DNA from 2 places in the Aquariibacter lacus genome. Region 1 is predicted to be linked to the other one. Evidence: predicted binding sites of a transcription regulator. Region 1 holds the regulator's gene; the other holds the start of a gene.
The links. Region 1 encodes NrdR, which represses ribonucleotide reductase genes. Its sites were predicted from a motif close to CACNANATNTNGTG; they were not measured.
Positions count from the first base shown of each region.

Region 2: a site for NrdR is predicted at 3,779-3,792, ahead of JI742_RS04635 (ribonucleoside-diphosphate reductase subunit alpha). Genes of this name have one in related genera too.

Region 1 is NZ_JAERRA010000002.1:143,840-149,692, reverse strand. Features, by position in the region: gene JI742_RS10970 (hypothetical protein) at 1-1,200, opposite strand, end outside; gene JI742_RS10965 (hypothetical protein) at 1,166-1,804, opposite strand; gene JI742_RS10960 (type IV pilin protein) at 1,810-2,304, opposite strand; gene JI742_RS10955 (prepilin-type N-terminal cleavage/methylation domain-containing protein) at 2,314-2,886, opposite strand; gene nrdR (transcriptional regulator NrdR) at 2,995-3,438, opposite strand; gene glyA (serine hydroxymethyltransferase) at 3,534-4,784, opposite strand; gene JI742_RS10940 (lytic transglycosylase domain-containing protein) at 5,014-5,853, opposite strand, start outside.
Region 2 is NZ_JAERRA010000001.1:1,006,728-1,012,580, reverse strand. Features, by position in the region: gene JI742_RS04640 (ribonucleotide-diphosphate reductase subunit beta) at 1-501, opposite strand, end outside; gene JI742_RS04635 (ribonucleoside-diphosphate reductase subunit alpha) at 634-3,516, opposite strand; gene ampD (1,6-anhydro-N-acetylmuramyl-L-alanine amidase AmpD) at 3,975-4,586, opposite strand; gene JI742_RS04625 (sigma-54-dependent transcriptional regulator) at 4,583-5,853, opposite strand, start outside.

The DNA.
Region 1 (5,853 bases):
GCCCGGCGCCGGCGGGTCCACCTGCAGGGCGGGGGCGAGCAGCAGGCCGTGCAGGCGGCCGCCGCCGCGCCAGTGCACCGGGCCGTCCACCCACAGCAGCAGGGGCGAGGTGGGCGAGCCCAGCTCGCCCGGCGCATCCAGGGTCAGCGGCCCTTCGACCCAGACCCGCCGCGCCCCGGCGGCCACCGCCTCGACCAGGCGGACTGCCGCATCCTCGGCCGACGCCGCCCCCACCCGCTGCCAGCCGGGAGCCTGCCGGGCCAGCTCGGGCGGCAGGCCGAAGATGCTGCGGCTGAGGGCCTCCGGCGTGCCGAGCCGCAGGCTCAGGGCGGCATCGGGGCCGACCAGGGCCTCCAGCGCCGGCAGGCCGGGCGGGACATGCAGGCGCAGGCCGGCGCAGCCCTCGCCGCTGCACAGCGCCAGGCCGGCCGGGCAGGGCGCCAGGCCGCCCGCCGCCCCCGGACGTTCCAGCGCCAGGCCGGCATGCACGAGCAGGCCGGCTTCGGCCGGATCCTGGTTCTCCAGATGCAGCGGGGCGCACAGGCGCGCCCGGCCGCCGGCCGTCAGCGCCGCACGGGGCAGGCGCTGCAGCAGGGGGCGGAGCTGCAAGCCAACGGAGAGCTGGGCCCGTGCCGGGGCCTCGGGCCCCGTGCCGCCGAGGCAGGCGCCCAGGGCCTGGCTGCAGCCCTCCACCCGCATCAGCAGGCCGCCGGCCGCTGCGGCGGCCGAGCCCGCCGGGGCTTGCAGCCTCAGGGTGAAGGCCGGCGCGGAGCCGCCGAGGGCGGGCGGGCTGAGCACTCCCGGCGCGGCCGCCGGGCAATCGCAGGCCGGCCCGCCCGGATCGAGCCGGCAGCCGGCGCGCTGGCCGGCCTCGACCGGCACGGGCTGCAGGGCGCCGGAGGCGGGCAGGGGCTGGAGCAGGCGGTCGCGCAGCGTGGCCATGCCGCAGCCGGCAAGGCCCGCGACCTGGGCCTGGTTGAGGAAGACCTGGCCCCAGGCGGCACCGGCCTCGGCGGCTTCGCGTGCGCGCAAGGTCTGCACCTGGCTGTGGGCGGCCTTGAGCTCGGCCAGCAGGGCCCGCAGGCCCAGGCCGGCCAGGATCACCAGGCCCAGCAGCATCAGGCTGCCCAGGCCGAGCGAGACCAGGCCCCGCGGCCGGCGGCCTTCAGCCCAGGCAGGGTGGGGCCGGGAGCCGGTCATTGCGCAGTCGCGGGCGGGCCCGCACTTCGCGCCGGATGCTCGGGTCGGCGGGCGATTCGGCTTGCAGCAGCAGGCTCAGCGCCCGCTGTTGCCGGGGCACGGTCGCGAGCGTGTCGGGGCCGCAGACCACATGGACGGCCTGGTCCGCGCTGTCCAGGTTCAGGCCCAGGCTCAGCACACGGGTCGAGGCCGGATCGGTGAGGGCCTGGAAGCTGCTGCCCGGGCTGAGCTGGAGCTGCAGCACCCCGCTGTTGAGCCGCAGCATGCGGCGCTGCACGGCACCGCCTTCGTCGTAGGCATAGGCCAGGGTGGCGCTGCCCGGGCTGCCGCCCAGCAGCAGGGCCGTGTTCGGATTGGAGGCGGTGCCGCCATCGAGCGCGGCCTGCCAGTGGCCGGCCCGGCGCAGCTCGCGCACGATCAGCTCGCTCGCGGCGCGCAGGTCCTGGTCGAGCTGCCGCGCCAGGGCGGCGCGGTGCAGCAGATCGAGTTGCAGCAGCATCAGCCGCAGACCGCCGGCCAGCAGGGCCAGGCTCAGGCCCAGGCCGAGCATCAGCTCGACCAGCGTGCTTCCGCGAGCCCGGCGGCATGGTCGCGCAGCAGTCATGGCCCTCAGAGCTTCCAGCAGCGTCTTGCGCTGGCCGAGCTGCCGACCTCGCTCAGCGATTCCGGGGCCGGCCCGGCCAGCCGCAGCGTCTGGGCCGAAGCCTGTTCCAGCACGAGCAGGCGACAGGCCAGGTCGGACTCCTGGCTGCCCTGGCCCAGGGCCCGCAGGCGGTAGCCGCTGGCGCTGACGGCTTCGAGCTCGATGCGGTAGCGGCCGCTGTCGGAAAGCACCGCCGTGCTGTGGGCATTCGCCGGATCGAAGGCCAGGCCCTCGCTGCCGAGGTTGTTGCTGTAGTCGCCGCGGATGGCCTGCCAGCGGGCCTGCCGAAGCTCGATCTCCATCAGCAGGCCCAGGGCCTCGCTGCGCCGGCCTTCGCGCAGCGCGCTGAGGTAGCCCGGCAAGGTCAGGCTGCTGAGCAGGGTGAGCAGGCCCAGCACCAGGGCGAGTTCGACCAGGGTCCAGCCGGGCCGGCGACGGGAAGGGGCGCGGGCGGGGTACATGCCGGAGCCTCAGCAAGCGGGATGGCCGGGCAAGGCCCTGCCGCCGGCCTGGCAACTGCGCACCCGGCCCATCACGCTGAGCACGGCGCGCAGCTCGCGGCCCCGGCTGTCGACCAGCTTGAGCGTGGCGCTGGGGCTGAGCGTGCCGAGCAGGGGCGAGACGGCCAGGCTCGCGACATTGCTGCTGAGCGCCACCTTGCCGGCCGCCGGCCAATGCTGGCTGCGCAGGGCCTGGGCGCCGGGGCTGCAATGCAGGCTGCCATCGGCCGGGTTGCAGGTGCAGGCGCCGCCCGGGCCGGTGTGGCTGACAAAGCAACTGCCCAGGCCGGGGCCCTCGCCGAAGCCCAGCCGCAGCGTCTGCTGCCGGGCCACGGCATCCAGCCGCAGGAGCTGCAACTCGCTGCGCAGATGCTGCAAGCCGCCTTCAAGCCGCCGACGTTCGAGCTGGTCCTGCCAGGCCGGCGCGCCCAGGCCGATCAGCACGCTGCCGATGGCCAGGCCGACCAGCAGCTCGACCAGGGTCAGGCCGCCGGTCCGCGTGCGCGTGGGCGGGGCGACGATGGGGACGCGGGCGCAGCTCATGGGGCACTCCCTCGGCCCGTGCAAAGGGGCCGTTGGAGTCACCTTAAGGGGCCGGTCGCCGGCCTGCGTCCCCCGCGCAGGGGAGCGCCGTCCACGGTCTAGGGAGGCTCAGATCTCGCGGATCAGGCGGCTGAACTCGTCGACGCCCTCGAAGCTGCGGTAAACCGAGGCGAAGCGCACATAGGCCACCTTGTCGAGCTTCATCAGCTCGCGCATGACCAGCTCGCCGATGCGGCTGGAGGGCGTCTCGTTGGCGCCTGCGGCCAGCAGCGCCTCCTCGATGCGGGCCACCGCCGCATCGATCTGGTCCATGCTGACCGAGCGCTTGCGCAGTGCGAGCTGCATCGAGGCGCGCACCTTGGCCCGGTCGAAGTCGACCCGGGTGCCGTCCTTCTTGACGACGGTGGGCATGGCCAGCTCGGCCCGCTCGTAGGTGGTGAAGCGCTTGTCGCAGGAGGGGCAGCGCCGGCGCCTGCGGATGACCGTGCCCTCGTCCGAGCCCCGGGTCTCGACGACCTGGGTGTCTTCATGCAGGCAGAAGGGGCAGCGCATGGACCGGGACTCCAAATGAAACGACCCGCCGCGCGGGGCTCGCGCAGGCGGGTCGTTGGAGCTTAGCAGCGGCGGCCGGGGCCGCCGCGAGAGGCTTAGCGGTAGACCGGGAAGTCGCGGGTCAGGGCCTCGACTTTGGCGCGCACTTCGGCGATGCGGGCGGGATCGTTGGGCGCATCCAGCACATCGGCCACCAGGTGGGCGGTCAGGCGGGCCTGTTCTTCCTTGAAGCCGCGGGTCGTCATGGCCGGCGAGCCCAGGCGGATGCCGCTGGTGATCATCGGCTTCTGCGGGTCGTTGGGGATGCCGTTCTTGTTGCAGGTGATGTGCGCCTCGCCCAGCACCCGCTCGGCGTCCTTGCCGGTGATGCCCTTGGCGCGCAGGTCGACCAGCATCACATGGCTCTCGGTGCGGCCGCTGACGATGCGCAGACCGCGCTCGGTCAGGGTGTCCGCCAGGGCCGCAGCGTTCTTGAGCACTTGCTCCTGGTAAACCTTGAAGCCGGGCTGCAAGCACTCGTGGAAAGCCACGGCCTTGCCGGCGATGACGTGCATCAGCGGGCCGCCCTGCAGGCCGGGGAAGACGGCGCTGTTGATCTTCTTGGCGATGTCTTCGTCGTTGGTGACGATGATGCCGCCGCGCGGGCCGCGCAGGCTCTTGTGGGTGGTCGAGGTCACCACATGGGCATGCGGCACCGGGTTCGGGTAGACGCCGGCGGCGATCAGGCCCGAGTAGTGGGCCATGTCCACCATCAGGTAGGCGCCTACATCCTTGGCGACCTTGGCGAAGCGCGCCCAGTCGATGCGCAGGGCATAGGCCGAGGCGCCGGCGATGATCAGCTTGGGCTTGTGCTCATGGGCCTGACGCTCCATCGCGTCGTAGTCGATCTCTTCGGCCGCATTCAGGCCGTAGCTGACGACCTTGAACCACTTGCCCGACATGTTCAGCGCCATGCCGTGGGTCAGGTGACCGCCTTCGGCCAGGCTCATGCCCAGGATGGTGTCGCCCGGCTGGAGCAAGGCGAGGAAGACGGCCTGGTTGGCCTGCGAGCCGGAGTTGGGCTGGACGTTGGCGAAGTTGGCGCCATACATCTGCTTGAGCCGGTCGGTGGCGAGTTGCTCGACGACGTCGACGTTCTCGCAGCCGCCGTAGTAGCGCTTGCCCGGGTAGCCCTCGGCGTACTTGTTGGTCAGCTGGGTGCCCTGCGCCTCCATGACGGCCGGCGAGGTGTAGTTCTCCGACGCGATCAGCTCGATGTGCGCTTCCTGGCGGTGGTTCTCCGCCTGGATGGCTGCCCAGAGGTCCGGGTCGATTTTGGCGATGGTCGAAGTGCTGCGATCGAACATGAGGGTGTCCCGACAAGGATGGCAAGAGGGGGCTGCCTGCAAGCTGCCGAACCGTCCCGCCCAGGGCGTTGGGGTCCTTCAGGGTGGCCGCCGGAGCCCCGGAGGCGAGGACTGCCGACATTGCAGCAGCTTCAAACCAGTGTAGCGGCGGCCCTTCCGGCGCAAGCCTCAGGGATTGTGACCGCGGGGTTAAGCGCCGCTGATCCGCCCGGCGCTTGCCCGCGCGGCCTCAGCGCGACGAGGCGAGCTGCCGGCGTTCAGCCGCCGAGGCCGCCGGCGCCGGCCGCCACAGGCTGAGCGAGCGGGTGTCCGGCACCGCCAGGTCCCGCCCGAGCGGCGAGGGCGTGCCCTCCACGCCGACAGGTCCTTCGGCCGGCTCCGGCCGGGTGCTCGGCGAGTCATCCGCCGGGATGGAGGGCAGCGGCAGGGCCTCGGCCTGCGGCGCCAGCAGGGTGAGCTGGCGCCCGCCCGAGATGCGCAGCAGATGCGACTGCTCCGACAGCACCTTGAGTGCGTAGCCGCCGTCGGTGGGCAGGTTGGCGGCGCCGACGTAATGCTTCAGGCCGCCCTCGATCGACCCGGTCCGGTCGATCGCCTCCTTCAGGATCTGCACGCCGACGCGCAGATTGGCCAGCGGATCGAGCGCCGCCAGGCTGCCACCGAAGTTCTCGTACTTCTCGTCATGCACCCGGGTCATGACCTGCATCAGGCCCTGGGCGCCGACGGGGCTTTGGGCGAAGGGGTTGAAGCGCGACTCGATCGCGATCACTGCCAGGATCAGCGTCGGGTCCAGCTTGGCACGGCGTCCGGCTTCCCAGGCTTCCTGCACCAGGCGGCTGACGGGCTCGGGCGCCACGCGGTAGCGGCGCGACAGCCACTGGGCGATGGCCGCTTGCTGGCGGGTCAAGGAGCTGGGGTCGGCCGCGGTCACGCGTTCGATCGCGCCCGGCTCGGCGAGGGCGACGGTGACATTGGGATCGGCCTCGGTGCGCAGGTCTTGCCGGACTTGCAGCCAGCCCAGGGCACGAAGCTCCAGGGTTTCGCGCAGTTCCGGGCGGCCGGCCAGAAA
Region 2 (5,853 bases), on a different contig from region 1:
GGCCTGGCGCAGCAGGAACTGCCGGCACTCGGGCGCCGTGATGTGGCGGTAGGTGCCCAGCACAATGTTGTTGGCGGCCAGCGAGTCGGCGGTGACGAAGAAGCCGAGGTTGCGCTTGACGATGCGGCGCTCGTCCTCGGTCAGGCCCTTGGGGTCCTTCCAGGTCGCGATGTCGCGCGACATGTTCACTTCCTGCGGCATCCAGTGGTTGGCGCAGGTGGCGAGGTACTTCTCCCAGGCCCACTTGTACTTGAAGGGCACAAGCTGGTTGACGTCGGTCTGGCCGTTGATGATGCGCTTGTCGGCGACGTTCACGCGGCGGGCCGATTCCCCGGTGCTTGCCGAGGCTTGCGGGGCCAGGACACGGTCGATGGCCGCATCCAGCGGGCGGACCATGGGGCTCATCGGTGCCGTTGCGGCGAGGCCATCGCGCAGCGAGGGCGGCATCGTCGAAGGCTTCGCGGCGGGGGTGGATCGCTTGTCGTCTTCCCAGACCAACATGATGGACTTCCTGTTCTCGAATTATCGGTTTGCGGCCTTCAAAACAACAAGCGATGTCGGCCGCATTCAGACTGAAATGTGGCCCCGATCCGTCGTCCGCGCACGGCACCGGGGCATGTCCGCTTCAAGGCCTCACTGGCAGGCCTCGCAACCCGGATCGTCGATCGCGCAGAACTTGATGTCGGTGGCGGCTTCGCTCGCCGCTCCGACGGTGGCCGGGGCCACCACGGCCAGCGGGGCCGCTGCGTTGGACACGGCATTGAGCTGGCGCCGCTGCACCGTGCTCATCTCGATGTGCGAGGCGCTGGTGGTGCGCAGGTAGTAGGTGGTCTTGAGGCCGCGCAGCCAGGCGAGCTTGTAGGTCTCGTCGAGCTTCTTGCCCGAGGCACCGGCCATGTAGATGTTCAGGCTCTGCGCCTGGTCGATCCACTTCTGGCGGCGCGAGGCGGCCTCGACCAGCCAGACCGGCTCGATCTCGAAGGCGGTGGCATAGAGCTGCTTGAGCTCCTCGGGCACGCGGTCGATGGCCTGCAGCGAACCCTGGAAGTGCTTGAGGTCCATGACCATCACATCGTCCCAGAGGCCCAGGGCCTTGAGGTCGCGCACCAGCCATTCATTGACGACGGTGAACTCGCCCGAGAGGTTGGACTTGACCGAGAGGTTGCCGAAGCTCGGCTCGATCGAGGCATCCACGCCGATGATGTTGCTGATCGTGGCCGTCGGCGCGATCGCCACGCAGTTGCTGTTTCGCATGCCGTGCTCGGCGATGCGGGCACGCAGCGCGTCCCAGTCCATCGCGACCGAGGTGTCGACTTCGACATAGCCTCCACGCTGCTCGGCCAGCAACCGCAGCGAGTCGAGCGGCAGGATGCCCCGATCCCACAGCGAGCCGCGGTAGCTGCTGTAGCGGCCGCGCTCCTCGGCCAGCTCGGTGCTGGCCCAGTAGGCGTGGTAGCAGACGGCTTCCATCGAACGGTCGGCGAACTCCACCGCCTCGGCCGAGGCATAGGGCACGCGCAACTGGTAGAGCGCGTCCTGGAAGCCCATGATGCCCAGGCCCACCGGGCGGTGGCGCAGGTTGCTGTCGCGGGCCTTCTTGACGGCGTAGTAGTTGATGTCGATGACGTTGTCGAGCATGCGCATGGCCGTGCGCACGGTGGCCTTCAGCTTGGCCTGGTCGACCTGGCCGTCCTTGAGGTGACGGGCGAGGTTGACCGAGCCGAGGTTGCAGACGGCGATCTCGCGATCGTTGGTGTTGAGCGTGATCTCGGTGCACAGGTTGGAGCTGTGCACCACGCCGACATGCTGCTGCGGGCTGCGGACGTTGCAGGCGTCCTTGAAGGTGATCCAGGGATGGCCGGTCTCGAACAGCATCGAGAGCATCTTGCGCCACAGGTCCTTGGCCGGCAGGCGCTTGAACAGCGTGATCTCGCCCGTCTGGGTCTTGGCCTCGTAGGCGGTGTAGGCCTGCTCGAAGGCATGGCCGAACTTGTCGTGCAGGTCGGGGCAGGTGCTGGGGCTGAACAGGGTCCAGTCGCCCCCTTCGAGCACGCGGCGCATGAACAGGTCCGGAATCCAGTTCGCGGTGTTCATGTCGTGGGTGCGGCGGCGGTCGTCGCCGGTGTTCTTGCGCAGCTCCAGGAACTCCTCGATGTCGAGGTGCCAGGTCTCCAGGTAGGCGCAGACCGCGCCCTTGCGCTTGCCGCCCTGGTTGACCGCGACCGCGGTGTCGTTGACGACCTTGAGGAAGGGCACGACGCCCTGCGATTCGCCGTTGGTGCCCTTGATGTGGCTGCCGAGCGCGCGCACCGGGGTCCAGTCATTGCCCAGGCCGCCGGCGAACTTGCTCAGCAGCGCGTTCTCCTTGATGGCTTCGTAGATGCCGTCGAGGTCGTCGGCCACCGTGGTCAGGTAGCAGCTGCTGAGCTGGCTGCGGCGGGTGCCGGCATTGAACAGCGTCGGCGTGCTCGACATGAAGTCGAAGGACGAGAGCACCTCGTAGAACTCGATGGCGCGGGCCTCGCGGTCGATCTCGCCAAGCGACAGGCCCATGGCCACGCGCATGAAGAAAGCCTGCGGCAGCTCGATGCGGCGCTTGCTGACGTGCAGGAAGTAGCGGTCGTAGAGGGTCTGCAGGCCGAGGTAGTCGAACTGCAAGTCGCGCTCGGGCTTGAGCGCGGCGCCGAGGCGGGCCAGGTCGAACTGGGCCAGGCGCTCGTCGAGCAGCTCGGCGACGATGCCGCGGCGGATGAACTCGGCAAAGGCCTCCGGATAGCGGTCGGCCATGGCGTGCTGGTCCAACTCCTCGCCGACGATCTCCTTGCGGATCGTGTGCATCAGCAGGCGGGCGGTGACGCGGTTGTAGTCCGGATCCTTCTCGATCAGGGTGCGGGCGGCCAGGATGGCGGCCTTGAAGACCTCGTCGATGGGCACGCCGTCGTAGAGGTTGCGCAGGGTCTCGTCGAAGATGGGTTCGGCCTGCACCTCCTGGCCCAGGCCGGCGCAGGCGGTGACGATCAGGGCTTGTAGGCGGCCCAGGTCCAGCGGGCGGCGCTGGCCGGCATCCATCACATGCAGCACGGGCGCGCCGGCCGGCGGCTGGTCCTGGCCCTGCTTGGCGCGCTCTTGCGCGCGTCGCTCGCGGTAGAGCACGTAGGCGCGGGCCACATCGTGGTGGCCGCCGCGCATCAGGCCGAGTTCGACCTGGTCCTGCACATCCTCGATGTGGAAGCTGCCGCCGCTCGGACGCGAACGCAGCAGGGCGCGCACGACCATCTCGGTCAGGCCGTCGACCGTCTGGCGCACGCTGGCCGAAGCCGCGCCCTGGGTGCCGTGCACGGCCAGGAAGGCCTTCATCAGCGCGACGGCGATCTTGTGCGGCTCGAAGGCGACCACCGCGCCATTGCGCCGGATGATCTGGTAGCCGGCATAGGCCGAGCCGGGCGCGCTGCGCTCGGCGGGCATCGCGGCCGGCAGGGCGGCGCCGGTGGCGGCGGGGGCGGGATTCGTTTGCATGGGCAGGATCCTCATGGAGTCGGGACGGCGCAGGGCCGGGACGACAGGGGTGAAACGCCCCGACGCCGCGACCTCACCGGGGCAGGCAGCCCGGGCGAGCACGCAGCAGCTTGGGGGTGGGGGGACCGGCCGCTCGGGGGCGATCGCCAGACGGGCAGCGGGACCGGCCAGAGGGCGCAGGACCCGCAAGAACAAGGGCCCCCGCAAGCGGCGAAGTCGACGCCGGGTGCCGGGAACATACGGCGCAGGATAGCATGCAGCCCACTATAGCTAGCGCCCCCAGCCCGCACAACCACGCTATATGTGGTTTGTGACCGCCACAAGTCGCCACCCCGGCAAGCCGCGCGGGCCGGCCCCTGCGGGCCAGGCCACGCCGGCTGCGGCCCCGGGCCCATGAAGCCGCATGGATGCTGGCTTGGCGGCCGATTCCAGGCCGCCAGGCCGCATGAACGCTGGCTTCAGGCCTTCGGCGGCCCGGCGGGCGGGAGCTCGCCCGCCGGCCAGATTGCGGGTAAACACGGAAGGCTCGGACCGAGCAGACCCTGCAGCAGCAACCAGTCGAAGCCCGGCCCCGGATCGCCCTTGCGCACCGGCGCCACATGCTGGTGACCGACGACTTCGCGCAGCGGCAGGGCCCGCGCCAGGCCGCGCAGCAGGCCGGCCAGGGCAGCGTACTGGGCCGGCTCGAAGGCCAGGCCCTCCAGGCCCTCCAGCTCGATGCCGACCGAGACATCGTTCACATTCGGCCGACCGCGCCAGACGGAGCGGCCGGCATGCCAGGCACGCTCATGCAGGGGCACGAACTGCAGCAGGCTGCCGTCGCGCCGCAGCAGGACGTGGGCGGACACCTCCAGCCCGCGCAGCGGCTCGAAGCTGGGGTGCGCGGCCGGGTCCAGCGTGCCGGCGAACAGGCGCTCGATCGCATCCCCGCCATAGACGCCGGCCGGCAGGCTAATCGAGTGGATCAGGGCCAGCTCGATGGCCGCGCCAGGCGGCCGGGCATTCCAGTGCGGCGAGGGCCGTCGGGCCGCTGCCGACCACCAGCCCTCGACCAGGCGCGGGCCGCTCACGACGCCGCCCCGGGGCGCGGCGGCTCGCCGGGCTCGCCCCCGTCCTCGGGCCGCAGGATGCCGAGCCGGGCCATGCGGTAGCGCATCTGCCGCAGCGTCAGGCCCAGGCGGGCGCCGGCTGCCGTGCGGTTGCCGTGGTGCAGTTCCAGCGCCCGCACCAGCAGCAGGCGCTCGATGCCGTCGAGCCAGGGCTCCAGGCGTTCGGGCAGGCGCACCGGATCCTGCAGCAGGACGGCGAAGGTGGCGGCGACTTGCTCGGGCGTGGGCGGCGGCGGGGCGACAGGCGATACGGGCGGTGCGGGAGGCGTGGGCGAGTGGAGCGAGCCGTCCGCATCGACGGCGAGGCCGGCGCGCAGCGCCAGCCCGGCAAGCTCCCCGGCCGCACCCGCGCCGGCGGGGGCCGGCGGCAGGTCCAGGTCGTCCGGCCCCAGGGGACCGCCGTGGCTCAGGGCCAGGGCGCGGTGCAGGCGGTTTTCCAGCTCGCGCACATTGCCCGGCAGCGGCTGAACGGCCAGGGCGGCCAGGGCCTCGGGCGCCAGCGCGGCCGGGGGGGTGCCGGCTTCGGCGGCCAGGCGCTGCAGCACGGCCTCGACCAGCAGGGGCAAGTCCTCGCGGCGCTCGCGCAGCGGCGGCAGGGGGATCTCGATCACGTTCAGCCGGTAGTACAGGTCCTGGCGGAAGCGGCCGGCGGCGACCTCGGCGGCCAGGTCGCGATGGGTGGCGCTGAGCAGGCGCACGTCGACCGGCAGCTCGGCGGTGGCGCCGACCGGCCGCACCGCGCGTTCCTGCACCGCGCGCAGCAGGCGGGTCTGCATGGGCAGCGGCAGCTCGCCAATCTCGTCGAGAAAGAGCGTGCCGCCCTGCGCGGCCTGGAAGACGCCGGGCCGGTCCTCCTGCGCCCCCGTGAAGGCGCCCTTGCGGTGGCCGAAGAGCTCGGCCTCGATCAGGGCCTCGGGGATGGCGCCGCAGTTGATCGCGACAAAGGGCCCGGCGCCGCGCGAGGAACGCTCGTGGATGGCCCGCGCGACCAGCTCCTTGCCGGTGCCGGACTCGCCCTGCACCAGCACCGGCGCCATGCTGCGGGCCACGCGCTCGATGCGCTCGCGCACCGCGCGCATCGCGGGCGAGCGGCCGAGCAGGCGCTCGAAGGCGGTCTGCGGCAGGCCGACCGCCGGGCCGGGCGCAGCCGCCGGCAGCGCGGCGGGCAGGCGTTCGGCAGGCCGGGCCGGCGCGGCCGCAGGGCGCGTCAACGGGGCGGCGCCGGCCG